3 regions of the Neobacillus sp. S1227 genome follow, and region 1 is predicted to be linked to each of the others. Evidence: riboswitches for the same ligand, from Rfam matches in the RefSeq annotation. Region 1 holds a riboswitch; each other region holds the start of a gene.
What was found. A riboswitch is a leader RNA that binds a small molecule or an ion and turns the genes downstream of it on or off. The one in region 1 is predicted to bind S-adenosylmethionine.

Region 1 (9,996 bases):
AGAAAGAAAACTGAAATTAGCGAAGCTGAAGCAAAAGAGGTGGTAAGACTTGTTTCCAATCTAAGATCCTGCGGTAATCGATTTTGCCCGAGCCTGCGGGCTTCACTTATGATTGCCACGATTGCAAAGGAGGCAAAAATACCGGTTAGCCCTGGGAATAAAGATTATCAGGCACTTTGCCGTGATGTATTAACAAGACCGGTGAATCAAAATTTTCCTGATTTGAAGCATACAGAAATTAAGGAGCTAATATTACGGGAAATGTTGAGAGGGGAAGAGGGGTAATGGACCAGCAAAGCGGAGTGTATGTCTTCTGTGCCATTCGTGAAACAAACTCAAAAACATTTGGCAAAGTAACGATTAACGGAGAGGAAAGCGAGATTTTTACAATCCATTACAAGAATACCGCGATGGTTGCTGCCAAGGCAAATGGAGAAGTATTACCGGACCGTCATCATTTATTTGTCCATCAACAAACCATTACAGAGGTAATGAAACAATATTGTGTCATTCCGATGAGCTTTGGAAATGTGTTTCATTCTGATAAAGATGTATTGCTTATAATGGAGCGTTTACATGATCATTTTGAAAACTTGTTTGCAGAATTAGAAAACAAGATGGAAGTTGGTCTAAAGGTTATGGTCAGGCGGGAATGGGTAGAACAAGAAATAGCAAGGGACCCAATTTTAAATGAATGGAAATCTGGGAAAAAGGATCTCACAGCCGCCGGTTCTTTTTACGAGCAAATCCAATTGGGGGAACTAGCCCAAAACTTTGTATTAGGTCTTGAAGCACAAGCAGGTATGGAAATCTATGAACCATTATTGGAATTAGCAGAAGCAGGCAAGCAGAATAATACCATTCCCGGGAAAATTTTATTGAATGCCGCTTTTTTAGTAGACCGGGAACAAGAGGAAGCCTTTGACCAAAAGGTAAACGAATTATATGAATCTTGGAAGGATAAGGCGGAATTTAAATATTCAGGTCCATGGCCGGCGTATAACTTTGTCAATATTAGATTGAGGATTGAAGAAAACCATGATTCATAAATTATTTACACTGCCCATTCGATCGTTACTAAAACTAGGCGAAAAAATTCAGGAAGAAGCTGAGCAGGAGCTTTACAATATTCCGTATATTCAACAGCAGTTAATGGAATTGCACCTGGCGTACGAAATGGGGGAACTAGACGAAGAAACCTACTTAGTGCAGGAACAAGAACTGCTTAACCGCTATAAAACAGCAAAAGAAAAAGAAAAGAATGAGTAAAGGGTTTTAAAGGAGGAGGTATTATGACTCATACAGAGGTTAACAAAGAATTCATTTATGTGTACGGAGTCTGCTTAGCAGAGGAACTGCAGAAATCAGAGGTTCCAGACGTTTTAGGAATTGATAACAGCCCCATTAATATAAAAACTTTTCAAGATATAGCAGCTCTCGTTACCCCAGTAAGTGCCACTAACTATTCCCAACAACACATTGATCTTCAACTAAAAGATGCTAAATGGCTGCAGGAAAAAGCGTTTCATCATCATGAAATCATTGCAGACTTTCAGCGAAATTTTACGATTCTTCCGATGTCTTTTTGTACAATTTTTCAAAACGATGGTAATTTGGAAAGCCTGCTGACCGGCCAATATGATTTACTCCTAGAAAAACTTACTTATCTTAAGGGGAAACAAGAATGGAATTTGAAACTGTTTTGTGATAAGGAATTGGCTTTATCGTATGTATTAAAGAATAATTCAGCTATCACGGAGATGAGGCGGAAATTAGCCTTAATGCCTAAGGGAAAGCAATTCTTGATGAGAAAAAAGCTTGATCAATTAGTCGCTGAAGAATACGAAAGAGAGCAAGCCAAATGGCGTCAGGAGATTTTACTCCAGCTGGAATCCGTCATTGATGATTCAAATCTCCGCCAAAATTGGGGAAAAGAAGTAACGGAAAGAAAAGATGAAATGGTCGGAAATTATGATTTTCTTATTCTCGAAGGAAAAGTGGAACAATTTTTAAATAAAATGGCTGAAATAGAAAAAAGCTATGAAGTATTTGGATGTACATTTCAGGTAACAGGACCATGGCCGCCATACCACTTCGCTAAGTTTGTAATGGAGAAGGTGTAATGGAACGGTATCATCCCTTAGAAAATAAAGAAGTGACGCTTTTGGATTTATTAGATGGAATCATTGATACAGGTGTGGTCGTACGGGGAGAAATCCTGATCTCTATTGCTGATATTGACTTAATCATTGTCGACCTAAAGCTGCTTATATCATCTTTTGAAAGTGCGTTTGGTTCCTATGAACGTTTGAATAGCAGGGAGGGAAAAGAAAATGGAACGCTTGCCGCTAGACTCCAATAGTGTGGAGCAAGGGTTAGCTAAATTAGTCCTGACGATTATCGAATTGCTTCGCCAGCTGATGGAACGTCAGGCTATGCGGAGAGTGGAAAGTGATTCGCTTACGGATGAACAGTTGGAGGAATTAGGGCTGACACTGATGAGATTGGAAGAAAAAATGGAAGAGTTAAAGATTGTCTTTGGATTAGAAAAAGAAGAACTAAATATAGAACTTGGCCCGCTGGGAAGATTATTGTAAGACTAACGACAGGAGAGATATTATGCCCATTCAGCATGCACCTCAATCTTCAAATTTGCTTGAGGTTTTGGAAAAAATCCTGGATAAAGGGGTCGTCATTGCGGGTGATATTAAAATATCCCTGGCGGATGTCGATTTATTAACAATCAAAATCAGGCTGTTGGTGGCCTCAGTTGATAAGGCAAGAGAAATAGGCATGGACTGGTGGGTAAATGACCCGTATTATTCTTCCAAGGCCAGATTGACAGGGGAAGAGCACGCCCGTCTACTGGAAAGAGTCGATCGTTTGGAGCAACTGGTGGCAGAAAAATCATTTCCTGCTCCGGAAAAAGAAATTCAATTAGTGGAGCCCACTGAGGGAAGGGCTGAACAATTAATATTAGACGATGAGTTACCACAGCAGTTGGGGACTGCCGATAATCTTCCATCATCAAAAGAATAAGAGGTTGAGATATGGGGGAAAGCCAGGAAAAGGCACCCCTTTATCTTTTAGATGGATTGCAAGCAGGAAACGTGCATTCCTGTGAACCTATTCTGTTACACCTATCAATGGCTTCAGGCTAAAATAGTCCAGCGCATGATTAACATCATGGACATCATAAATTTTTTTCTCTAGACAAAATTGAATGACTAAATCAAAGGTATCACTCTCAGATAAAGAGTAACCGGCCGAACTTAAGAGTCTGTCGGTTTCTTTTTTGGTTAGTTCAAGGGCAATTGCTAGGGCTATCACTGTATTTTTTCTTGGACGGTATTCTGGATTAGAACGGATTTTTGAAAAGTGTCTGCGGTCTAGTCCTGCTCTTTTATATATTTCTGAATCTGCAGCACCTTTTTTATCTATCAATTTAAATAGAGTTTGTTTAAAGGTCGGCTGGCGTTTGTTTTTGATAAAGTCCTCTAACTCGATACTATGTATTTCATTAGGCTCCATCATAGAGTATGTAACGGTGTTCAAGCTACTCTCAACATATTCCTGCAATTCTATTAAAAGTTGATGATTTAGCATGTTTCTCTCTCCCTTGAAATGTCGCTTATCAGGCGACCAATTTTCAAATAAAAATCTCTATTATTATTTTATAAACTATAGTGAAAGGATGATAGAGATGAACACGAATTTGACTGAAGTTATTTTCCTGCTTGACCGAAGCGGGTCGATGGCTGGGCTCGAAGTCGATACAATTGGCGGGTTTAATAGATTTATTAAAAAGCAGATAAAGCTGGAAGGGGAAACTCTTGTCACTGCTGTTTTGTTTGATGACCAATATGAAATATTGTGGAATGGAATTGAGGCAAAGAAGGCTAAACTCACGGATCAAGATTATTATGTAAGAGGTATGACTGCATTGTTGGATGCAGTGGGGAAATCAATCCTTGATGTAGGGTATCGTTTATCCAAAACGGATATAGAAAAGCGGCCTGGCAAGGTGATATTTGTTATCACCACTGATGGATTAGAAAATGCAAGCTCAGAATTTACCTATGAAAAAGTGAGAGAATTAATCAAGCATCAACAGGAGAAATATAATTGGGAATTTATCTTTTTGGGTGCAAACATCGATGCTAAGGAGCAAGCGGATAATTTAGGAATAAACGTTGAAAATGCATTTAACTTCGAAGCCTCGGAAAAAGGTGTGGAGGTTATGTATAATATGGTTTGTGAGCAAGTAGCGGAGAGAAGGCAGCGTACAGAGAAACTTTAAAGCAGTATGGCATTTGGTGTAAAATATATAGTATCTACTTAGCTCAGTCTATATGACTGAGTTTTTGTTATCTATGAGGTGAGTTATGCAAAAGGTAATTGTAATCGGAGCAGGTATATTGGGGGCATCTGCTGCTTATCACCTTGCCAAATGGGGAGCCAAAGTTATCATTGTAGACCGGCAAGACCCAGGTCAAGCCACTGACGCAGCAGCAGGGATCGTTTGCCCATGGTTGTCCCAACGGCGTAATAAAGCTTGGTATCAGTTGGTTAAAGGAGGGGCCCGGTATTACCCAGAATTAATCGCACAGCTTGAAGGGGAAGGGGAAATAGAAACGGGCTACAAACGAGTTGGAGCATTAAGTATTCATGGTGATGCTGAAAAGTTGGAACAAATGGCAGAACGGGCGCGAACCCGCCGAGAGGATGCTCCCGAAATCGGTGAAATTACGATTTTGTCTCCAGCAGAGACAAATCGACTTTTTCCGCCGTTGTCGGAAGAATTTGGCGCGGTATATGTTAGTGGCGGGGCACGTGTAAATGGCCGGGCTTTACGTAATGCACTTATAAACGCTGCAGTAAAGCATGGAGCCCAAGTTGTTAAAGGAGATGCCTCATTAATTAGTAACGATAATAAAGTCATAGGGGTTAAAGTATCTGATCAATCTTTTTTTGCTGATCGAGTCATTGTCACAGCAGGGGCATGGGCAAAAAAACTTTTGGGACCACTGGGCGTTGAATTTTTGGTAAGGCCGCAAAAGGCGCAAATCATCCATTTACATATTGCAGACATGAGTACAAATTCGTGGCCAGTTATCATGCCGCCATCTGATCAATATATACTATCATTTGCAGGTGGTCGTGTTGTAATTGGAGCAACACACGAAAATGATGCAGGATTTGATAATAGTGTAACGGCGGGTGGAGTCCAAGAAATCTTAAATAAAGCTTTAGCAATTGCTCCAGGCCTAGCGAGTGGAAAGATTTTGGAAACAAGGGTAGGTTTTAGGCCATTTACTCCAGGTTTTCTTCCTGTAATAGGGGGGCTGCTTGATTTTGAAGGGATTTTAGTGGCAAATGGTTTAGGTTCATCTGGATTAACAAGCGGACCGTACTTGGGGGCAGAACTTGCTAAACTAGCACTCGGAAAACAAATGGAAATTGATATTCATAACTATAGTGTTGCTGGTGCTTTAACCTAATGTTATATACAAAGAGCTTTTCATTCGAAGAGCTTTTTTCTTTTAAAAAAAATTTTAAAAACAATAATAAAGTTGATATAGCAATATTGAAAACGCTGTCTATTAAATTACATTATAATTTAGACGATTGACAAAATAAGAATAGATTTGTAGTATCTTAATATAACTTAATTATTTGTTAATTTAATTTTCTTATCCAGAGAGACCGAGGGACATGGCCCGATGACGTCCGGCAACCCCCGAAAAGGGAAGGTGCCAATTCCTGCAGAATGATTTCATTCTGAAAGATAAGCCGCCGAAATGTCTATTTCGAGCTCCTTTCAGATGAAAGGGGCTTTTTATGTAGGCCTAAAGTCTAGTTTAGATATCGGAAAAATGAGGTAATCAAAAATGATTGAGATAAAAAACCTTACCAAAGTTTACAAATCGAAAAAAGGTGAAGTCAAAGGTGTGGATAATGTATCTCTCACCATTAGAGAAGGTGAAATCTTCGGAATCGTCGGCTATTCCGGTGCTGGAAAAAGCTCCTTACTCAGATGTATCAATCTTTTGGAGCGCCCCACATCGGGAAGCATAAAGGTCGATGGCAATGACCTCACCTCCCTTAAAGGAGAGCAATTACGTTCATCCCGTTTAAAAATCGGCATGATATTTCAGCACTTTTATTTAATAAGCCAAAAAACTGTGTATGAAAACATTGCTTTTTCCTTAAAGGCAGCTAACATGCCGAAGGATCAAATTAGAGGCAGGGTCGAAGAGCTACTCGAAATGGTAGGCCTTTCTGATAAACGTAATGTCTACCCATCCCAGCTAAGCGGCGGCCAAAAACAGCGTGTCGGCATTGCGCGGGCACTTGCCAATAATCCTAAAGTGCTCCTATGTGATGAAGCCACATCAGCACTTGATCCAACAACAACCAAGTCAATATTAAATCTTTTGAAAAAAATAAATAAAGAACTCAACATCACTATCGTGTTAATTACCCACGAAATGGATGTTGTTAAGGAAATCTGCAGCCGTATGGCAATTATGCAGGATGGAAAAGTGGTTGAGGAGGGTTCGGTATACGATATTTTTGCCCATCCCCAAGCAGCACTGACAAAAGAGTTTATCGAAAGTGTTGTATCCCTTGAGATTCCAGAAGTGATTCTAAATAATTGCCAGGGGCCAATTGTTAAAGTGACCTTCAAAGGTAAAGTTGCTGGAGAGGGAGTCATTTCTGATACTCTTCAACAATTTAATGTAAAAGGAAACTTCCTGCATGGCTCCATAGAATATATTCAGGAATCGCCGCTTGGTATTTTCATCATGGAGCTAAAAGGGCAAAAGGAAGAAATCGAAAAAGCCCTGAAGTATATCGAAGGCCGGGCCGCACAAGTGGAGGTGCTACACAATGGGCTTTGATTTTGCACATTTGATGGAGCTGATTCCGGATATCAATAAAGCGTTTATTCAAACCATCTATATGATTGCGATATCGTTAGTGGTTTCAACAGTAATCGGTTTGCCGGTTGGGATTTTGCTTTACATAACCGACAAAGGTTTATTTATGGAAAATCGAGCCGTCCAGAATATTTTAGGTTTTATTGTCAATATGGTTCGCTCGATTCCATTTATCATTTTATTAGTAGCATTGCTTCCGCTGACTAATTTGCTAGTTGGCAGTACCATAGGACCTACCGCTGCTAGTGTTTCACTGTCGGTTGCCGCGATTCCATTTTTCGCAAGAATCGTGGAGACTGCCTTAAGAGAAATAGATAAAGGTGTCATCGAAGCGGCAATTGCAGCCGGTGCAACACCGTGGATGATAATAAAGGATGTTCTTTTACTTGAAGCCAGATCCGGTATCATCTCAGGTGTCACGTTAACACTCATTAGTTTAGTTGGTTTCTCGGCCATGGCCGGCACAGTCGGCGGCGGCGGTATTGGAGACTTGGCAATTCGCTTCGGTTATTACAGGTACGACAATACCATCATGATTTCAACAGTTTTAATCTTAATTATTTTAGTTCAGGTCATTCAGCTTCTTGGCGATTACATCGCCAAAGTTGTAGATAAAAGAAGATAAAAAAGGGGAGAAACTTATTATGAAAAAATGGTTGACAAGCATTATATTACTTTGCGTAGTATTCGCGTTGGCAGCTTGCGGAAACTCCGAAGACAAAACAGCAAGCGGCAAGGAAAAAGCAGCAGAATCAAAAGATATTAAAATTGGCGCCACTGCCGGTCCATACAGTGACATGGTAAACAAAGCAATCAAACCAGGTTTAGAGAAAAAAGGCTACAAAGTTGAGATTGTAGAATTTAGCGACTATATCCAGCCAAACAAAGCGTTAAACAATGGTGATATCGATGCAAACCTATTCCAGCACACGATTTACCTTCAAAACTTTGCAAAAGAAAACAATATGGATTTAACAGCACTTATTTCTGTACCAACAGCACCAATGGGGATTTACTCTAATAAATTTAAATCTATTGAAGATGTAAAAGACGGCGCTACTGTAACTCTTCCAAACGATCCAACTAACGCTGCACGTGCGTTAAATACACTTAGTGATGCAGGACTAATCACAATTAAAAAGGATGCTGACCCACTAAAAGTATCTGAAAAAGACATCGCTGAAAACAAGAAAAACCTAAAGTTCCAAGCAATCGAGGCAGGCCAGCTTCCACGTTCAGTTGAAAGTGCAGATTTAGCTGCAGTACCAGGAAACTTTGCTCTTGCAGCAAAAATGAATCTGCTTGATGCCTTAACACTTGAAAACATGGCAGACAATTACCGCAATATTGTGGCAGTTAAAACAAGCAACAAAGATTCACAGTTATCAAAAGATCTGAAAGCTGTTGTCGAATCTGCAGACTTTGAAAAAGTGATTGACGAACAGTTTAAAGGCTTTGGAAAGCCAGAGTGGATGAAAAAATAATCTTTTAATTGAAAAAGGGTATGGAGTGGATCCATATCCTTTTTTCATTGGATACGCCAATAAAGATTGGAGAATCCTAAAGAAAAAGGAGGATTTCAAATGAGTTTTTTCAAAGGAAATGAAGAAAAGGAAAATCTCGAGGCGATTCTAGAAAATTCTATAGAAATAGAAGAAGATTTGATGCGTACATATTTAATTACCGCCGAACGGGTTCATGACAATGACGAACTAAAGGAACGCCTTGAAAACTTTGCGGAAGGAAATGCGAAAAGGACGAAACAGCTAATTGATGAGTTAAATGAAACCAAAGAGAAGTAAGATTAATAAATTTATTAAATGATTGAGGCCTATAATAACAGGTCTTTACAATAAAAAGCAGTGCGGTCTTCAGTTGTGAAATGCACTGCTTTTTATTGTTGTTTTGTTAATTCTCAAAAGAACAGCAAATATATGATGAGGCAAAACCTTTTAAAGCAGTTCTACCTGCTATTCTTATTATAACCATTTCTTGACCGGTACTGTTGCGGAGCCCGTGAAGGATATCTTAATGGAAAACTGAACATATGGACTAAGGCTGTAAATGGAATGGCAGCAAATAAGATAAATGCCACAATGATATGAATTTTAAAGAGCAAAGGCACCCCAAGCATTAGATCCGATCTTGGGTGGAATGTGAACAAACTTCTGAACCAAGGGCCAATTGATAAACGGTATTCATATGCCCCTACGGTTGTATTATAGACGATCGTCATATATGCCCCAAGCCCTGCCACCAATATAAGCCATAGGATAGTGAAATAACTTGTCGAAGTAGTATGGGCACGAACCCTTGGTGAATTGAACTTTCGAATTAGCATGAGAACTAGTCCAATTACCACCATGAGACCCGCAACACCACCTCCTGCTATGGCAAAGAAATGATAGATATGGTCTGTGACTCCGAGTGCATTGTATACACTTAGTGGAATTAATACGCCCATTACGTGTCCAACAAAAGCAAAGATAATCCCATAGTGAAATAGGACAGATGCAATTCCCAATCCTTTTTTTTCAAAAATTTCTGTTGAAGGCGCAGTCCAACTTTTGCCACGGAAAACAAAGCGATAAAATGTTGCAATAATTAGGATTGTTCCGCAAATATAAGGAAAAATTGTCCACCAAAATACAACTTCCATCATAGCCCCTCCTTTTTAGCGATACATCAGTGGATATGGCAGCTCATCCAGGTCAGCATCTTCCCGAAGTCTTTCTAAAGCAGAGATTTCTTCTGCATCCGGAGTTTCAAAAACATACATCATCCCTAATTCAAGTACTTTCTTGTAAGGATTGTCCTCAGGAAGATTTGTTAAGATCCGGTCGACGGCGTAAGCAACTCTTTTTAAAAGTTTGTTGATTTTTTCCTCTTCGGGTACAATCACCAAAAGTTCTAACAACATCGGGATATAATCTGCCATATCATGTCCGATGTATTCAAGTCCGGCTTCAGATATGAGTTTTTGTAATTGGATAAGAGCAAAACCGCGTTTCCTGCTGTCTCCTAGTTCATGTGCAGTTAAATATAGATTGGT
Region 2 (9,996 bases), 2.2 Mb from region 1:
GCTATAGGCTACCGAAACTCAGACAAAAGAGGAAACAGGGTAGCCAATCAGAGCTATAGGCTACCGAAACTTAGGCAAAAGAGGAAACAGGGTAGCCAATCAGAGCTATTGGCTACCGAAACTTAGGCAAAAGAGGAAACAGGGTAGCCAATCAGAGCTATAGGCTACTGAAATTCAACCAAAAGTGGAAATAGGGTAGCCAATCAGAGCTATTGGCTACCGAAACTCAGACAAAAGAGGAAACAGGGTAGCCAATCAGAGCTATAGGCTACCGAAACTTAGGCAAAAGAGGAAACAGGGTAGCCAATCAGAGCTATTGGCTACCGAAACTCAGACAAAAGAGGAAACAGGGTAGCCAATCAGAGCTATTGGCTACCGAAATTCAACCAAAAGTGGAAACAGGGTAGCCAATCAGAGCTATAGGCAACCGAAACTTAGGCAAAAGAGGAAACAGGGTAGCCAATCAGAGCTATAGGCTACTGAAATTCAACCAAAAGTGGAAACAGGGTAGCCAATCAGAGCTCTAGGCTACTGAAATTCAACCAAAAGTGGAAACAGGGTAGCCAATCAGAGCTATACGCTACCGAAATTCAACCAAAAGAGGAAACGGGGTAGCCAATCAGAGCTATAGGCAACCGAAACTCAGACAAAAGAGGAAACAGGGTAGCCAATCAGAGCTATTGGCTACTGAAATTCACCCAAAAGAGGAAACAGGGTAGCCAATCAGAGCTATAGGCAACCGAAACTCAACCAAAAGAGGAAACAGGGTAGCCAATCAGAGCTATTGGCTACCGAAACTCAGACAAAAGAGGAAACAGGGGAGCCAATCAGAGCTATAGGCTACCGAAATTCACCCAAAAGTGGAAACGGGGTAGCCAATCAGAGCTATAGGCTACTGAAATTCAACCAAAAGAGGAAACAGGGTAGCCAATCAGAGCTATTGGCTACCGAAATTCAACCAAAAGTGGAAACAGGGTAGCCAAAGGATCTATTGACTCCAAAACAGCCAGAAAATATTACTCATAATAAGTCCATTGACCATATCCCATTAATGTGTAGTGTTCCTTTAGGATTCTTCCAATCATCTTTTTAGAGCCGCTCCCTCCACACCACTCAAACACCAAATTAGTCGTAATCTTAAACTCCGGAAAAAGCAATCTTAACTCCCCAACACTCCGTAGCACTACCGACTCTAGTCTCTCCTCACACCCACAAGTATTACAAACCATTTTCCTCTCCCCAACAGAAACCGAAAATGAGTGGCACTTCGAACAATAAGGACCCTTTTTCAGCTCCTCATAACTATAAGTCGGCTTTGTAGCATTTGGATAATCACCCTGATCCAGTGAAATTAACAGGTCAGCCAATCTTTCATGGCCTCCGTTCAGGTTTGATGGGATATTTTCTAATTTTCTGATGAAGCGATTGATTTGTGTTGGGAAAATAACATGATTGTTTTGGGGTGCATTGTATAAAGTGAAGGTGGGGCTAATATGAACAACGTAGGATTCAACCGGTAGATTAAATTTGTACTCTTCGAGAAGCTGCCGCAGCTTGGATTCGGCCTTCAACAATTGAAGGAAAGGGTCGTCAATTTCGGTATCATTTTTACAAAAGCGGTCGGGATCAGACTTATAAATATAGTCTCCTTCAAAATTTTTAACATCAATGGGGTAAATCGTTTTTTGAAAAATAATCACAGTATCGATTTGAAAGTACTTTTCTTTCAATTTAAAGAGCAAGCCATTTAATACGATGCAGTTATTCCCCAATCGTTCGGTAATTGAATCAAACATTACTTCTCCTTGATAGCCTTTTTCAAGAGCGTAGTACTTTCTCCCGTCTTTGTCAGAAAGCTTCATCCGCGGGTTTAAGGCCCTTAATTCAAGTAACTCCTTTGGTTCATGGCGTGATTTTTTTGGTGTAGGCATAGTCCACATCCTTTCAAACTATTAAAATACCCATATCCAATTTTACTCCAACTTACTTAAATGCAAATTAGAATGTATGAATATTTTGTTAACATTACCAGCATCCCTCATCTTCCGACATATTTCTCGGGAAATGCTAATATTTCCCCACTCGTCCGAAGATAATGTCGACCAATTCATAGAGGAATAGACCAATTACTGCTGAATAGTAATGGTTATAGACGAGAATTTCGGAGTGATTAAAATGATAGAAGATGTAAATAGCTTTTTAAAAACCTTCAAAGACCAAAAGCATATTCTTCCGCTAATTCAGCACGCAGAACTAAAGGTAAGCCTAAGCACTACCGAACAGCAATTGCTTCAACTAGTTATTAAAAACGGGGAAATTTTCGCTCTCTATGACAGACAAGTGGAGCAGGTGCATTGTCAAATCCACGGTGAATCACATCAAATCAAGCAGCTACTTGAAGGGCAAGAGAGGTTAAGAGTGCTAGATCGAAACGGGGCCTTGAACATAACAGGTTCATTAAGAAATATATTATTACTTGAGTCCCTTTTTTATTTAACAAAACCCCAACACAATCTAGCCAAAATAATTTAATCAAAGGTATTGACTCGGAATTAAACTTCAGGTATTATTTTTTTAGAATATTCAATCAACGTTCGGCGAACTAAATAAACATTCTTATCAAGAGCGGCGGAGGGACTGGCCCGTTGAAGCCCGGCAACCGGTAGACCACACACGGTGCTAAATCCAGCAGAGCAAACAGGCTCTGAAAGATAAGAAGAGCGGAGAACCCCCATCTTCTTATAGGAAGCATGGGTTTTATTTTTATAATGGGAGGGAATTAGAACTATGTCAGAAAAACAAAAGAAGTTAAGGTTTGAAACATTAAGTGTTCACGGTGGTCTTACACCAGACCCGGTAACAGGAGCACGGGCGGTTCCAATCTATCAAAATAACGCATATCAATTCAAAAGCACAGAGCATGCTGCCAACCTGTTCGCATTAGCAGAACCTGGGTACATATACACAAGGATTCACAATCCAACTACAACCGTTTTCGAAGAAAGAGTATCGCTCCTAGAAGGTGGAGTTGGCGCTCTGGCAGTGGCCAGCGGCATGGCAGCCATTACGCTGGCCATCTTAAACATTGCTGAAGCGGGAGATGAGATTGTTGCTGCATCCAACCTTTACGGTGGAACCTATAATTTATTTGCTGTGACCCTTCCAAAATACGGGATTAATGTGAAGTTTGTAGATCCAGAGATTCCGGAAAACTTCCGTGCTGCCATTACGGACAAAACAAAAGCCGTATTCGCTGAAACGATCGGCAATCCGAGCTTAAGAATTCTAGATATTGAAAAGGTAGCTAATATTGCTCATGAAGCAGGTGTCCCTCTCATTGTAGACAACACCTTTGCGACTCCATATCTGTGCCGTCCGATTGAGCACGGGGCAGATATCGTCGTTCACTCCGCAACCAAGTGGCTGTTGGGTAATGGAACAACGACTGGAGGCATCATCGTCGACGGCGGAAAGTTTGATTGGAATTCGCCGAAATTCCCTGGCTTCACCACACCAGATGCAAGCTATCATGACCTTGTGTATGCAGAGGCACTTGGACCGGTAGCATATATTATTAAGGCGCGCGTCCAGCTTCTTCGTGACATGGGGCCGGCTTTAAGCCCGCAAAACGCATTCCAGTTCGTGTTAGGATTGGAAACCTTACACGTACGGATGAAAGAACATGTTGCCAATACCCAGAAGGTCGTGGAGTACCTTCACAACCATCCAGCGGTGGAGTGGGTTTCTTATCCGGGGCATCCAACACATCCTGACTATGACTTGGCACAAAAATATTTGCCTAAGGGCGCTGGCTCCATGGTTGTATTTGGCATTAAAGGCGGAAGAGAAGCCGGTGCGAAATTAATCGATGCCATCACTTTATGGGCGCACGTGGCCAATGTTGGCGATGCCAAGAGCTTAATTATTCACCCGGCAAGCACCACCCATCAGCAGCTGGATGCGGAAGGTTTAAAGGCGGCGGGTGTTTCCGAGGACTTGATCCGTCTTTCCATCGGAATTGAAAATGTCGAGGATTTGGTAGAAGATTTGGAAGACGCAATCGAAGCTGCAACTGGCCTAACCTCTTTAACAACAAATGCCTAAATTTTCTTGAAAAAGTTATTTGAATATGTAGAATTTTGTCGTTGACACTACTTTCTAACCGTGATACGATTACTTTCATAATAATAGTATTAAAGAATGACTAATTTTATATAGGATAGCTTTTGCTCTTATCGAGAGAGGTGGAGGGATGTGCCCTATGAAGCCCGGCAACCGTCAATTTTATTGAAATGGTGCCAATTCACACAAAGCTTACGGCTTTGAGAGATGGGAGAAAGGATTCATTTGATAATGATGCCTTTCTGCCTGCGCAGAGAGGCTATTTATTTTACTAAAATAGAATCCTTTCATAAAAATTATCAAATCCTATAATAAGGATAAGAAGTAGGTGATTCAATGATTTCAATTAAAAATGTACGAAAGCTTTTCTCTACTAAGCAGGGACAGTTAAAAGCAGTTGATGAAGTAAACCTGGATATAAAAGAGGGAGAAATCTTCGGTGTGATCGGATATAGCGGGGCTGGTAAAAGTACCTTAATCCGTATGTTAAATGGTCTCGAGCTGCCTACGGAAGGAACAGTTAACGTGGCGGGTAAGGAGATTTCAAAAGTAAAGGGTGCAGAACTTAGAAAAGCTCGTCAGGAAATCAGCATGATTTTTCAGCACTTCAATTTGCTTTGGTCAAGAACAGTCAGCGAAAACATTGCTTTTCCATTGGAGATTGCAGGTGTAAGCGCACCGGAAAGAAAAAAACGAGTTGATGAGTTAATCAAGTTAGTAGGTCTTGAAGGCAGAGGAGACGCTTACCCTTCGCAGCTAAGCGGCGGGCAGAAGCAGCGCGTCGGAATTGCGAGAGCCCTTGCCAATAACCCAAAGGTATTGTTATGTGACGAGGCGACTTCTGCACTCGATCCACAAACAACAGACTCCATTCTCGACCTTTTAGTAGATATTAATAAAAAATTTGGTCTAACAATCGTTCTGATCACCCATGAAATGCATGTCATCCGGAAAATATGCCATCGGGTTGCAGTTATGGAAAGCGGACGGATTGTGGAACTTGGTCAGGTACTTGATGTCTTTAAAAATCCGCAACAACCGATTACGAAGCGATTCGTTCAGCAGGTAACTGAACCGGAAGAAACGAAGGAAACAGTGGAACTTTTGCTCGAGCGGTACCACTCCGGGCGTATTGTCCAGCTAACCTTTATTGGAGAATCAGCTGAGCATCCGGTCATTACCAATTTAATCCGTCACCACAATGTAACGGTAAATATTCTCCAAGGGAAAATTTCTCAGACACAAAGTGGTTCGTATGGGACCCTGTTCATTCATGTTGATGGGAGCGAAGAGGACGTCAATGGCGCGATTGATTTTATTCGTTCACAACAGGTAGGAGTGGAGGTGATCGAGAATGCTTGATTCGTGGTTCTATAATGTCGATTGGGCAAGCATTTGGGAAGCAACAAAAGAAACCCTTTATATGACGGCCATTTCAGTCATCTTTACCTTCATTCTCGGGTTAATTCTAGGACTTATATTATTTTTAACAGGCAAAGGGAACCTTTGGGAAAATCGCATTATTAATCAAATAGTCGCAGCTGTCGTAAACATCTTTCGGTCCATCCCATTTATCATTTTGATCATTTTACTGCTTCCTTTTACTGTTATCTTAATGGGCACAATGCTAGGGGCAAATGCTGCCTTACCAGCATTAATTATCGGGGCAGCACCATTTTACGCAAGAATGGTGGAAATTGCACTAAGGGAAATCGATAAAGGGGTTATCGAAGCAGCCAAATCGATGGGAGCAACTGATTGGCAAATTATCTACAAAGTATTAATTCCTGAATCGCTGCCTGCCTTAATATCAGGGATTACCGTAACAGGAATTGCCTTAGTAGGCTATACCGCCATGGCCGGTGTTATTGGTGCTGGGGGACTTGGAAACCTAGCCTATTTACAAGGCTTCCAAAGCTACAATACACAAATAATGGTATACTCTACCATATTTATATTAATCATCGTTTTTATCATCCAATTTATCGGGGATAAAATCACGGGATTGATTGATAAAAGATAAACAACATAAACAGGAGGAACAAAAATGAAAAAATTATTCATCTTCGTATCAGCATTACTCGTTATTTTTTCACTAGCAGCTTGCGGAAAAGACAATGCTTCTAAAGATAACGAAAGTAAAGGAAGCAAAGAAACAAAATTGGTAGTAGGGGCATCCCAGGTTCCCCATTCAGAAATCTTGAAAAAAGCTCAGCCTCTTTTAAAGGAAAAAGGCATTGATCTTGAAGTTAAAGTAATTAATGACTATGTGACTCCAAATAAAGCATTAGCATCTGGTGACCTTGATGCGAACTTTTTCCAGCACGTTCCATATTTAAAAGATCAAATGGCGAAAAACAAAGACTTTGATTTTGTCAATGCTGGCGGCATTCATATTGAACCAATCGGTGTATATTCAAAACGATACAAAAAATTATCAGAGCTGCCAGATGGAGCAACCATTATCATGAGTAACTCCGTTGCTGACCATGGACGTATGCTCTCCCTTCTTGACCATGAAGGATTAATTACCTTAAAAGAAGGCATTGATAAAACTACTGCTAAAGTAGAAGATATTGCGAAAAATCCTAAAAACTTAAAGTTCAAAACGGATGTAGAAGCGGCAATGCTGCCAAAAGTATATGAAAATGACGAAGCAGATGCAGTTCTGATCAACACAAACTATGCGCTGCAGGCCGGACTAAATCCAATGAAAGACGCTATTGCACTTGAGGGCAAAGAATCACCTTATGTAAACATCATTACAGTTCGCAAAGGTGATGAAAATAAGAAAGCCATTAAAGCTCTTGTGGATGTCCTTCATTCAAAAGAAATTCAAGATTTCATCCTTGAAAAATACAAAGGTGCCGTTGTACCAGTTTCTGAATAATATATAAATAGGTAAGTACACCAGAAGGAAAGTCAGTGAGGAATCACTGGCTTTTCTGCATTCAGTACATGAAAGCACATTGTTCAGTAAAAAATAGATGTCATAACCAACCATGGCAATTTCGCAAAAAATAAGGTATCATTTTATTCGGGCTTGTATTACATAAAAAGTCTTTATCTGAATTTTCTTTAAAAGCTTCCTGCTATTCTCATTTAGCATGTTCTGACTGAAAATACATGCTAGTTATTACTATTAAAAAGTTGCTAACAAATTCTATTTGTTATAAGATTGTAATGAGAATAAAGTGAGAATGAATGCGGAAGATCTTAAAAAAATCTGTCTGCAAAGATACAATACATTTTCGGAGGTATGAATATGGCTGGATCAACTTTAACAATCAAAGATCTGCATGTAGCAATTGATGGGAAAGAAATTTTAAAGGGTGTCAACCTTGAAATAAAAGGCGGCGAAATTCACGCCATTATGGGTCCTAACGGAACGGGTAAATCTACATTATCCTCTGCTATCATGGGTCACCCTAAATATGAAGTAACAAGCGGAAGCATTACGCTTGATGGTCAAGATGTTTTAGAAATGGAAGTAGATGAGCGCGCTCGTGCTGGACTATTTTTAGCCATGCAATATCCAAGCGAAATTAATGGTGTAACCAATGCTGACTTCTTGCGTTCAGCGATTAACGCCCGTCTTGGCGAAGGAAACGAAATTTCTTTAATGAAATTCATTCGTAAAATGGATAAGCAAATGGAATACCTGGAAATGGATCTGGATATGGCGCAGCGTTACCTTAATGAAGGCTTCTCCGGCGGTGAGAAAAAGCGCAATGAAATCCTGCAATTAATGATGTTAGAGCCAAAGATTGCGATTCTCGATGAAATCGACTCCGGACTTGATATCGATGCCTTGAAGGTAGTATCGAAAGGTGTCAACGAAATGCGCGGTGAAGATTTCGGCTGCTTAATTATTACTCACTATCAACGTCTGTTAAACTATATCACTCCTGACCATGTGCATGTGATGATGCAAGGCCGTGTTGTAAAATCCGGCGGGCCAGAGCTTGCACAGCGCTTAGAAGCAGAAGGATATGACTGGATCAAGCAAGAGCTTGGTATTGAAGATGAAACAGTTGAGCAAGAAGCTTAAAAGCTTTTGTTAGGAGGGTTAGCAATGACAACAGAAATAACATTACCGTTTGATAAGGGTTTTGTGAGCTCTTTTTCAAAAGAAAAGAGCGAGCCTGCTTGGTTTGAAGAGCTTCGACTGAAGGCACTTGAGCATTTTCACGAACTGCCAATGCCTCGGCCAGATAAAACAAAAATAGATAAATGGAATTTTACCCAGTTTGAGCAGCATACAGTTAAAAGTGCTCCATATACATCTTTGGCAGAACTGCCGGCAGAGGTTAAAGCATTAGTTGATTTGGATGCGGCAAATCAAAATTTATATATTCAGCGGAACCAAACGCCAGCCTTTATTTCCTTATCAGAAGACCTAAAGGCAAAGGGTGTTGTGTTTACTGATATTTTCACTGCTGCCAGAGAACACGGCGATTTATTGAAAAAATATTATATGACACAGGCGATCAATGCAGATGAGCACCGTTTGACTGCTCTTCATGCAGCATTTGTCAATGGCGGAGCCTTCCTATATGTTCCAAAGAACGTTGAAATTGCGGAACCGATTCAAGCAGTGTTCGTGCATGACAATACGGAAGCAAACTTATTTAACCATGTTCTCGTCGTCGCAGAAGATAACAGCTCTTTAACTTACGTGGAAAACTATATTTCCACAGTGGAAGAGTCTAAAACCTTGGCGAATATTCTGACAGAGGTAATTGCCAATACAAATGCAAAGGTTCAATACGGTGCTGTTGATACTTTGGCAAAAGGCATCACAACCTATGTGAACCGCCGCGGTGTCACCGGCCGCGATTCCCGAATCGAGTGGGCACTTGGCATGATGAATGAAGGCAATACCATTTCTGAAAATACGACCAATCTGCTTGGTGACGGCTCCAATGGTGATACGAAAACTGTTGTGGTCGGACGTGGTGAGCAGACCCAGAACTTTACGACAAAGGTTGTTCACTTTGGCAGACATACAATAGGAAATATCTTAAATCATGGCGTTGTTAAGGATAACGCTACTTCTATCTTCAATGGAATTGGCAAAATTGAGCACGGCGCCTCCAAGTCTGACGCTGAGCAAACATCCCGTGTGTTAATGCTTAGTGAAAAAGCTCGCGGCGATGCGAATCCAATTTTATTAATCGATGAAGATGATGTTATGGCTGGCCACGCTGCTTCTGTAGGACGCGTTGACCCAGTGCAACTATACTACTTGATGAGCCGCGGTATTCCAAAGAAGGAAGCGGAGCGTTTAGTCATTCATGGCTTCCTTGCACCGGTGGTAAATCAGCTTCCAATTGAAAAAGTAAAACAGCAATTAGTGGAAGTTATTGAAAGGAAAGTAAGATAATGAATATCCAGGATATTCGCAAACAATTTCCTATTTTAGACCAGGAAGTCAACGGCAAACCGTTAGTATATTTGGATAGCTCTGCGACCTCGCAGAAGCCCGTACAAGTTATTGAAACACTTGACAGATACTACCGGGGGTACAATTCAAATGTCCACCGCGGTGTGCATACACTAGGAACAAAAGCAACTGATGCATACGAAGGCTCACGAGAAAAGGTTCGTAAGTTTATCAATGCCAAGTCTATTCAGGAAGTTATTTTTACAAGAGGTACGACAACGTCCCTTAACACGGTGGCGGCAAGCTACGGTGCCGCCAACCTGAAGGAAGGCGACGAAATCGTCATTACCTATATGGAGCACCACAGCAATATCATCCCTTGGCAGCAGGTAGCAAAACGGACTGGTGCTCAGCTGAAATACATCCCGCTCCAAGAGGATGGCACGATTTCACTAGACGATGTTCGCACGACCATCACACCTAACACA
Region 3 (9,996 bases), 2.2 Mb from region 1:
CACTCATTAAGAATTTGGGGACCATCATCAAGGTCAGAAAGAATATGAGAATGTATATCGATCATGTACCGTGTACCCCTTATATAAAAGAGTTATTAATAATTAATCTTAAATTGTTTAAAAACATAGATTTATTGCGATGTAAAGTCCAATTTACAGATCAGCTTTTTACCCATATTGGCCATAATAATTATTTTGTTTTCCTTCGACCCCATTTACAACTACGCCAAGTATTGGAGATGCCGCCATCTCTAATAACTCCTTTGATTTCATGGCCCTGTCCCTTTTGGTCTTTCCACTTGCTACAACCATAATGACTCCATCGCATTTATTTGCCAAAATTTGCGAGTCTGAAACTGCGAGTGTTGGCGGTGTATCAAAAATGACATATTCGTACATTTCTTTTAGTTCCCTTAATACTAGTTCCATAGTGGTTGAGCCTAATAATTCTGATGGATTTGGGGGAATTGGGCCGCTTGGTAAAATGTCTAAATTAGGAACATACGACTTTACAATTGCTTGAGATATATTAATTTCCTTTGTAAGAATGTTTGTTAGCCCGTCTATGTTACTGACATTAAAAGCATAATGCACTGATGGTTTCCTTAAATCTGCATCCACAAGTAAAACCTGTTTTCCTTGCTGTGATAAAACTATCGCCAGATTTGCCGAAGTTGTTGATTTCCCGTCAGATGGCTCAGGCGAAGTGACAACAATTGAATTTATTTCTTTATCCACTGATGAAAAATACAGATTATTCCTTATGAGCCGATATTGTTCAGCAATAGGGGATTTCGGATAGGTATGGGCCACTATATGGACACTTTTTTTTTCTTTATTTTTCTGCATACGTAACACCAGTTTCACTTCCTGTTTTTTGTATTGTGGGTCTTTTGATGCCTTTTTTTTGAACTTCCGACAACGCCTGAATAGATCCAAGTACTGGCAAATTAAGATATGCTGCAACATCTTGATCGTTTTTTAAGCTATTGTCCATGTACTCTAATAGCAGGGAGATTCCTATTCCAATCAAAAGCCCAATTACTACTGCTACAGCAATATTTATTAATGGCCGCGGACTAACAGGTACAGGATATTTCTTTATTTCTGCTTTCGCAAGAATACTAACGTTATCAACGTTCATAATACCCTTGATTTCCTGTTGAAATGTTTCAGATATAGTATTTACAATTTCAACTGCATTCGCTAAATCGTGGTCTTGGACAGACAATGAAAAGACCTGTGAATTCTCCTTACTGGTGATAGTTATATTTTCATTTAGCTCTTCTTCAGTTTGTTTAAGGTCTAATTTGTCAATAACTTTTTCTAATATAGCCGGACTTTTTATGATTACACTATACGTATTGATTAAATCCACATTACCTTGCAATAAACTATAGTCAAAATTACTTTCTGAATTCTTCTGATTTACGAGGATTTGAGTAGAAGCCTGATATACCGGTGTCATTAAATAAAAAGAAACAAGACTGCTAATCAATCCTGCCATTAATGTTATAAGTAAAATTAATCTCCATCTTTTAAAAAGGATTGTTAATATTTCTATTAGACTAATAGTGCCTCCCATATCGTCCTCCAATTATATGATTCTGAAATTCAATTATTATCCTTTGCAGATATAAACATATTTTTAATTAGGGATCTATTATTTGTCTGATACATGCAATCACTCTCATTTGATCCTCAAATGCCATGTTTGATCCGGAAGGCAAGCATATTCCTGTTTTAAATAGTCTTTCCGAAACACTTTCATGTTCGTCATGTGGATAATACTTACATTTGCTGAAAAGGGGCTGCATATGAAGAGGCTTCCAAACATGTCTTGCTTCAATATTCTCCAACTCGAGGATGGCTAGTAAATCTTTTATGGAGACGCCGGTTTTACCTTCATCTATAGTTAGTGCCGTCAGCCACCGAGTAGAAAATGCGTTCTCTAATTCCGGCATAAAAGAAACACCTGGAAGATGAGCTAACTCCTGCTGATAAGTATTAAAAATGGCTCTTCTTGCATAAACTCTTTCATTCAAAACACTTAACTGACTGCGCCCAAGTCCGGCCAAAATATTGCTCATTCGATAGTTATAGCCTATTTCGCTATGCTGATAATGCGGGGCTGGATCCTTGGCCTGTGTTGCAAAAAATCTGGCTTTGTTCAGTGCTTCAGAATGATTGGAAATAAGCATGCCTCCGCCTGATGTTGTTATAATTTTATTGCCATTAAACGAAAAGATTCCAAATTCTCCAAATGTTCCGCTGGCCTTTCCTTTATATGTGGCCCCTAGTGACTCAGCTGCATCTTCGATAATGGGAACTCCGTAGTTCCGGCAGATGGAAACAAGCTCATCCATTTTGGCGGATTGCCCATATAGGTTTACGACGATGACAGCTTTTGGAAGTTTACCTATAGCAGCAGCATCAAAAAATGCTTTCTCAAGTGCGGCCGGAGACATATTCCATGTATCTGGTTCCGAGTCGATAAAAACTGGCTCCGCTCCCTGATACAAAATGGGATTGGCAGACGCAACAAATGTTAGGCTTGAGCAAAACACGATATCCCCTTTTTGAACATCCAATAATGAAAGGGCTAAATGGATGGCAGCGGTTCCTGAACTTAGGGCAACAGCACCCTTGACACCTGTAAAACTGGCTATTTCTTTTTCGAACTCATCAACATTTGGACCTAACGGTGCTATCCAATTAGATTCGAATGCCTCATGGATGTATTTCATTTCTACCCCGCTCATATGGGGAGGAGAAAGAAGAACTTTACTTTTCTTGGTTGTTTGCTGCAAAATAAACACCCCCAAAATTTAATCTCCAATAACCGTTTTAAATCTATCATCCTGCCATTTATTAGGAAGCGGGCAATACTTTAACTAGCCCGAAATGGTTTGGACAGGGGGCATGGGAACTGTTTTATAATTAGCAATTTTTAAAAGCCTGTCCCTTATCTCCTGTCTCTCAAGGCTATTGAAATGAGTAAGTAATTCTTCAATTTCCTCTATTAATAAGTCAGAGGATTTGCCTACATAAATTTTCGGATAAATTTGCTCTTCATGTACTTCTTCCTCTTTTAATAGTTCCTCAAACAGCTTTTCCCCCGGTCTTACTCCAGTAAATTCAATCCCTATCTCCTCCACGGAATTTCCCGATAACTTGATTAAATTTCTGGCGAGATCGACTATTTTTACCGGTTCCCCCATATCTAACACAAATATTTCCCCACCATTGGCAAGGGCCCCAGCCTGAATGACCAGTCTAGAAGCTTCAGGTATAGTCATAAAATACCTAACCATGTCAGGGTGGGTAACGGTAACTGGACCTCCCCTTTCAATTTGTCTTTTGAATAATGGAATAACGCTTCCCCTGCTGCCTAAAACATTTCCAAACCTTACGGCGACAAACTTTGTTCTGCTTTGTTGAGCCATCCACTGAATAATCATTTCTGCCAATCTTTTCGTAGCCCCCATTACACTTGTAGGATTCACTGCTTTATCGGTGGAGACCATCACAAATGTTTCTACGTCATGAGCAGATGCAGCATTTGCAATATTGATTGTGCCAATCAGATTATTTTTTATTGCTTCCTCAGGATTGCGTTCCATTAAGGGGACATGTTTATGAGCCGCTGCGTGATAGACAACATCCGGCTTGTGCATTCGTACAATCGTATCTATTTTTATATCATCTTGAATGTCGGCAATTTCAGTAATGAATTGAATAGGTGATCCCTTAAAGCTTTCCTTTAGTTCCATTTCAATTGTATAAATGCTATTTTCGCCATGGCCTAAAAGAATTAATTTTTTTGGATTAAAATGGGCAACTTGCCGGCAAATTTCTGATCCAATCGAACCACCGGCACCTGTAACTAGGACCGTTTTCCCCGTGGTGTATTTTGAAATGGAGGCCATATCGAGTTCTATTGGCTCCCTTCCCAAAAGATCCTCTACCTGAACATCGCGAAACTGATTAACAGATATCTTTCCGGTCACCAAATCCTCTAGCATCGGAAGGATTTGCGTTTTAGCAGCCGTCTTGGCGCATTCGTGAAAAATAACATTTAAGTCTTTTCTGCTAAGTGAGGGAATAGCTATAATAATGTTTTTAATATTTAAGTCTCGAACCGCCAATTCTATCGAAGGAACTCCCCCGACTACAGGAATACCCAGAATATCAAGCTTTTGTTTTTTGGGGTCATCATCAATGAAGCCTATTGGAAGAAGATGTGTGTCCCGATTTTTTAAAAGCTGTCTTGCAACCATTGTTCCTGCTGATCCTGCGCCAATGATCAGTGTTAGGCTTTTATTTTGGTTTTTATTGATGATGGAATCACGAAACATCCGCCAGCAAAATCTGGAGCCGCCAATAAACAAAATATGAAGGGACCAGATGACTGCCAGGAGCCTGAAATCGATTTTAATGAAGAACAGCTTCTGCAAAACCGCCGCCGTCATGATTGTGAATGTAACCACCTTGAAGATAACGAGCAACTCCCCAATACTGGCATATTGCCAAGCTTTTTTATAGAGTTTAAAAATAATAGAAAAGAGGTGATGGCTTAATAAAATGGAGATTGAAGTGACGATATTCAGATTGGTAAATACATTTGTTGTTGCGTCAACTAGAAATCTACTTATGAATAACACTATTATTACAACACATGAATCAACTAGAAAAAATAATGACAGCCTTTGACGATAGGTCATAATCTCTCCCCTTTTAAGTACATAAAAAATAGTTTAATGCATCTTAAATTAAAGCTTTTGAATACCCAGCTTTCTGAAGCAGGATATTCAGAAGCTTTAATTTAAAAATGGGGCATCCAACCCCCCCTCACGTCACACTCTTGACGACTAGCGTCTAAGGTTTATTTCAACCCACAGCATGACCGAGTGTCTCCATTGATAATGGTTAGGAGACCTCACCTATTACTTATTTAACATTCCATTCATTAAATAATAGTAAAAAATGATTTATTAAGAACATTTTTATTCAAAAAACACCAACAATATAATCATTGGCCAATTTCCCCATATCTTTTTTCCTATTACTTCGATATCCACATTATAACAAACAAAGTGTTCTTCGTAAAGAACAGCATTAGATAAATATTTCCAACAACAACCAAACGTTCCTAATAAAGAACATTTCGGCAATAGCCCAAAAAAATCCAATATAAAATCAACTACCTTCGTAATTTCAATCGTTAATTTGTTCTTTAAAAAGAATTAATTGTAAGTTATAATATCATTAACTGTGAAATTTTCATTGTCCAAGAATAAATATAAATAGTAAAGAAATCATTCTTAAAGAAAAAACAAATTATTTCTTCCTTGTATTACAAATAGAATTCCCTTCAACTTCCTGCTAGTGACTACGACAGATGAAGAGCAATACTGACCCCCGGATATAGAAAATTTTTTCTGAATGGATTTTTCCCGCAAACATTTTTACATTACGGCCTATTTTTGGTATTTCATAGCTGCCAAATAAAAGTTTTTTAATTTCTTTCAGGTCTATTCCTGAAACTGATGATTAATTTGAAAATTTGGGTAAAGAGGAGATTACTATGATTGGCGAACGAATAAAAAATTTACGAAAACAAAAAGGCTTATCTATTACAGAGCTTGCTGAACTTGCAAATGTCTCAAAATCATATCTAAGTTATATTGAAAGGAACCTAAATAAAAATCCATCTATTTATTTTTTAACGAAAGTTACTAAACCCTTGGATGTTTCTATTGAATATTTATTAACAGGACTTGATAGAGATGATTTTGATTCTAATGAAAATGAACCATTAGATGAAGAGTGGAAAAAAATTATTGAAAAAGCTATTGAAGATGGAATAGACAAAGATGATTTTCGAGAATACATTAACTATATTAAATTTAAACTCTGGGAAAAAAAGCAATAAAGCGCTTCCTTAAATAACTTAATTAGAAAATAAAGAAAATACATTGACACCATTCATTTAGTGTAGTAAATTTTATAAATAATCTAAATATTAATATGTTCTTATCAAGAGAGGTTGAGGGAAGGGCCCGGTGACACCTCAGCAACCTTCAATGACCTTCATTGAAACGGTGCTAAGTCCTGCAAATTGTTACAAATTTGCGAGATAAGAAGAGTGACAGATGTGTTGTACATGCAAAGGTCTTCTTCTTATAGAAGGCCTTTTTTTAATATTAATGAGGAGTGTAGACAACCATGTATAAAATCGATACGAAACTTGCTCAAATTGGGAACCGCAGTGAAACTACAACAGGAACCGTTAATCCCCCAGTATATTTTTCAACTGCATTCCGGCACGAGGGGATTGGACAGTCAACTGGCTTTGATTATATTCGAACCGGAAATCCGACACGCCAGCTGCTTGAGAAAACTATCGCCGATTTAGAAGGCGGAGATCAAGGCTTTGCCTGCAGCTCTGGAATGGGGGCAATTTTAACAATTCTTTCCTTATTTCAGTCTGGTGATGAATGGCTGGTTAGCGAGGATTTATATGGCGGAACCTACCGTTTATTAGAAAAGGGCTTTCAAAAATGGGGATTGAAAAGTCAATATGTCGACACCTGTAACCCAGAAGAGGTTGAGAAGAACATTACTCCACAGACAAAGGCGATCTTCCTAGAGACACCAACCAATCCGCTTATGCAGGAGGCAGATATTGCAGCCATAGCTAAAATTGCCAAGAATCACGGCGTATTGTTAATTGTGGATAACACCTTCTACACCCCGCTGCTGCAGCAGCCGATTGCACTTGGTGCAGACATTGTCATGCATAGTGCGACGAAATACCTTGGAGGACATAACGATGTGCTCGCAGGGCTTATTGTAGCTAAAGGCAAGGAGCTTTGTGAAGCATTAGCTTTCCATCATAATGGAGCTGGTGCTGTTTTAAGCCCATTCGATTCCTGGCTGTTAATGCGCGGGATGAAAACATTATCACTTCGTATGGAAAGACATGAGAAAAACGCTAAAGCGGTAGTCGAATTTCTATCTAATAGCGATGCGGTAGCCGATGTGCTTTACCCTGGAAGAGGCGGAATGGTTTCGTTCCGTTTAAAAGATGAAACGTGGGTAAATCCGTTCCTGCAAAGCATAAAATTAATTTCATTTGCCGAAAGCCTTGGCGGAACTGAAAGCTTTATCACCTATCCGGCGACCCAGACACACGCCGATATTCCTGAAGAAATCCGGATTGCAAAAGGCGTCTGTAACCGTTTATTGCGTTTTTCAGTAGGAATTGAAGACGCAGAAGATATCATTTTTGACCTAGAGCAAGCTTTTGCAAAATTAGTTGAAGGAGTGAATGTTTGATGGGACACGAGGAATTTAGTTTTGAAACAAAGCTTCTTCATAATCGTCATAAAATGGATGCACAAACAGGAGCGGTCAGTGTTCCAATCCAGCACGCATCCACCTTTCATCAATTTGAAATTGACAGTTTCGGAAAATACGATTACGCCCGCAGTTTAAACCCAACTCGGGAAGCATTAGAAGATATTATTGCAGAACTGGAAGGCGGAGTTCGCGGATTTGCCTTCTCTTCAGGAATGGCTGCCATTTCCACTGCCTTTTTGCTTCTCTCCTCTGGAGATCATGTGATTGTGACAGAGGATGTATACGGCGGGACCTATCGGATGGTTACGCAAGTATTGACACGTTTCGGGATTGAACATACCTTTGTCGATATGACCGACTTTGAACAAGTCAAACAAGCAATTAAGCCAAACACAAAGGCCATTTATGTCGAAACACCATCCAACCCGACGTTGAAGGTGACTGACATCAAAGCCATCAGCGAACTGGCAAAGTCCATTGGCGCCCTGACTTTTGTTGATAATACCTTCCTTACCCCTGCTCTGCAAAGGCCATTAGAGCTTGGTGCGGATATTGTCCTTCACAGTGCCACCAAGTTTCTTTCAGGACACAGCGATGTGGTAGCAGGACTTGCGGTCGTTAAAGACGAGGAATTGGCGAAACAGCTTTATTTTCTTCAAAATTCGTTTGGAGCAGTACTCGGCGTACAGGATGCCTGGCTTGTGATGAGAGGCTTAAAAACTCTTCATGTTCGCCTTGAGCAATCACAGAAAGCCGCATTAGAGATTGCCAAATTCCTAGAAGAGCATCCGCTTATTGAAAAGGTATATTATCCAGGACTTGAAAATCACCCAGAGAAGGAATTACAGGAAGCTCAAGCAAGCGGTGCGGGTGCTGTTCTTTCATTTGAACTGGCTGACGAGGATGCCCTTCGGAATTTTGTGTCAAATGTAAAAATTCCTGTCTTTGCGGTCAGTCTTGGTGCAGTAGAATCAATCTTGTCCTATCCGGCAAAAATGTCTCACGCCGCCATGCCGCAAGCAGAAAGGGAAAAAAGGGGAATTAAAAACAGTCTGCTGCGACTTTCAGTCGGACTTGAAAAACCTGAAGACTTGATTAAGGATTTTTCACAAGCCTTGGAAAAGCTACAGGTGAAATAAGCTCTCTTAAGGAGAATAGCGATGAGTCTTCTAGAAAAATTACAAAGTCAAATTTTAATTGCCGACGGGGCTATGGGAACAATGCTTTATTCCTATGGAAAAGATTCCTGTTTTGAGGAATTGAATCTTTCTCGCCCTGAGCAAATTCAGAATATCCATAAAGCCTATATTGATGCAGGGGCCGATATTATTCAAACGAACACTTATGCGGCCAACTATTTAAAGCTTGGACGGTACGGCCTGGAAGATTCCGTCAAGGATATCAACAGCGCTGCTGTACAGATTGCCAAAAGAGCCGCCGAGAACCGCGCCTACGTGCTCGGTACCTTGGGCGGCAACCGTGGCATCAAGCCCAAATCCATTCCGATCGAGGAAATTAAACGGAGCTTTCGGGAACAGTTGTATTGCCTTCTATTAGAGGGTGTTGACGGCCTTTTACTCGAAACCTTTTATGACTTGGAAGAACTCGAAACCGTTCTTACCATCGCCAGAAAGGAGACACAACTGCCAATTATTGCCCAGGTTTCTCTTGCAGAACCGGGAATATTGCAGGATCGTACTCCAGTAAATGAGGCATTGCAGAGACTTGAAGGGCTAGGCGCGGACATTGTCGGCTTAAACTGCAGACTTGGCCCGCATCATATGCTGGTTGCGCTCGAACAAATCGAACTGCCTAAGCGAGCCTTTCTTTCAGCCTATCCAAACGCCAGTCTCCCTGCTTATACGGATGGAAAGTTCCATTATGATGGTGATGCTGACTACTTCCGCAGGTCAGCGGCTGAATTCCGCAAGCAAGGTGTCCGGCTTTTAGGAGGATGCTGCGGCACTACCCCCGAACATATCAGGGCATTTGCCACAGAATTAAAAAACAGCACCCCGGTAACGGAAAAAGTAGTAGAATTAAAACCAAAGAAAATCATAGTTGAAGATCGTCCTGCAAAGCGAGATTACGCCCCTCTTCAAGAAATTGTGAAGGAACGGCCATCAGTTATCGTTGAATTAGATCCGCCAAGAAAGCTTGATACAAAGAAGTTTTTTGAAGGCGCTAAGGCTTTAAAGGAAGCCGGCATTGATGCGATTACACTAGCAGATAATTCTCTTGCGCAAGTGAGGATTTCCAATGAATCTTTAGGCTATCTAGTAAAAAAAGAACTAGGAATGCGCCCGCTTATCCATATATCCTGTCGGGACCGCAACATTATCGGCCTACAATCCCATTTAATGGGTCTACACACGTTAGGAATGCATGATGTTTTGGCGATCACTGGCGACCCTGCCCGTGTCGGCGACTTTCCAGGGGCTTCTTCCGTTTATGATGTTTCTTCATTTGAACTGATTCAAATGATTAAACAATTAAATGAAGGTTTATCTTTTTCCGGAAAGGACTTGGGCCAGAAAACGGCGTTCAGCATTGCCGGAGCCTTTAACCCGAATGTCCGCTCGGTGGAAAAAGCGGTCAAACGTTTGGAGAAGAAAATTGCGCATGGGGCCG

Region 2: linked by a shared signal. The riboswitch ahead of ACZ5AE_RS24315 (O-acetylhomoserine aminocarboxypropyltransferase/cysteine synthase family protein) and the one ahead of ACZ5AE_RS06080 (methionine ABC transporter ATP-binding protein) in region 1 are both predicted to bind S-adenosylmethionine.
Region 3: linked by a shared signal. The riboswitch ahead of ACZ5AE_RS23910 (methionine biosynthesis PLP-dependent protein) and the one ahead of ACZ5AE_RS06080 (methionine ABC transporter ATP-binding protein) in region 1 are both predicted to bind S-adenosylmethionine.

Annotation. Positions count from the first base shown of each region.
Region 1 covers NZ_AP038276.1:1,200,631-1,210,626, forward strand. The annotation lists gene gvpN (gas vesicle protein GvpN) at 1-285, shown strand, start outside; gene ACZ5AE_RS06035 (GvpL/GvpF family gas vesicle protein) at 285-1,049, shown strand; gene ACZ5AE_RS06040 (gas vesicle protein GvpG) at 1,039-1,269, shown strand; gene ACZ5AE_RS06045 (GvpL/GvpF family gas vesicle protein) at 1,293-2,123, shown strand; gene ACZ5AE_RS06050 (gas vesicle protein) at 2,123-2,362, shown strand; gene ACZ5AE_RS06055 (gas vesicle protein K) at 2,334-2,597, shown strand; partial or broken gene ACZ5AE_RS06060 (gas vesicle protein) at 2,620-2,910, shown strand; gene ACZ5AE_RS06065 (hypothetical protein) at 3,127-3,606, opposite strand; gene ACZ5AE_RS06070 (vWA domain-containing protein) at 3,704-4,300, shown strand; gene ACZ5AE_RS06075 (NAD(P)/FAD-dependent oxidoreductase) at 4,386-5,501, shown strand; SAM riboswitch class I at 5,691-5,795, shown strand; gene ACZ5AE_RS06080 (methionine ABC transporter ATP-binding protein) at 5,892-6,905, shown strand; gene ACZ5AE_RS06085 (methionine ABC transporter permease) at 6,895-7,569, shown strand; gene ACZ5AE_RS06090 (MetQ/NlpA family ABC transporter substrate-binding protein) at 7,589-8,428, shown strand; gene ACZ5AE_RS06095 (hypothetical protein) at 8,528-8,746, shown strand; gene narI (respiratory nitrate reductase subunit gamma) at 8,908-9,603, opposite strand; gene narJ (nitrate reductase molybdenum cofactor assembly chaperone) at 9,619-9,996, opposite strand, start outside.
Region 2 covers NZ_AP038276.1:4,820,953-4,830,948, reverse strand. The annotation lists gene ACZ5AE_RS24325 (nuclease-related domain-containing protein) at 1,017-1,931, opposite strand; gene ACZ5AE_RS24320 (SCP2 sterol-binding domain-containing protein) at 2,176-2,532, shown strand; SAM riboswitch class I at 2,614-2,718, shown strand; gene ACZ5AE_RS24315 (O-acetylhomoserine aminocarboxypropyltransferase/cysteine synthase family protein) at 2,788-4,104, shown strand; SAM riboswitch class I at 4,230-4,336, shown strand; gene ACZ5AE_RS24310 (methionine ABC transporter ATP-binding protein) at 4,459-5,484, shown strand; gene ACZ5AE_RS24305 (methionine ABC transporter permease) at 5,477-6,145, shown strand; gene ACZ5AE_RS24300 (MetQ/NlpA family ABC transporter substrate-binding protein) at 6,170-7,012, shown strand; gene sufC (Fe-S cluster assembly ATPase SufC) at 7,388-8,173, shown strand; gene sufD (Fe-S cluster assembly protein SufD) at 8,198-9,508, shown strand; gene ACZ5AE_RS24285 (cysteine desulfurase) at 9,508-9,996, shown strand, end outside.
Region 3 covers NZ_AP038276.1:4,746,870-4,756,865, forward strand. The annotation lists gene ACZ5AE_RS23880 (tyrosine-protein phosphatase) at 1-65, opposite strand, end outside; gene ACZ5AE_RS23885 (CpsD/CapB family tyrosine-protein kinase) at 169-849, opposite strand; gene ACZ5AE_RS23890 (YveK family protein) at 836-1,585, opposite strand; gene ACZ5AE_RS23895 (DegT/DnrJ/EryC1/StrS family aminotransferase) at 1,653-2,762, opposite strand; gene ACZ5AE_RS23900 (polysaccharide biosynthesis protein) at 2,895-4,724, opposite strand; gene ACZ5AE_RS23905 (helix-turn-helix domain-containing protein) at 5,588-5,935, shown strand; SAM riboswitch class I at 6,034-6,146, shown strand; gene ACZ5AE_RS23910 (methionine biosynthesis PLP-dependent protein) at 6,229-7,341, shown strand; gene metC (cystathionine beta-lyase) at 7,341-8,504, shown strand; gene ACZ5AE_RS23920 (bifunctional homocysteine S-methyltransferase/methylenetetrahydrofolate reductase) at 8,526-9,996, shown strand, end outside.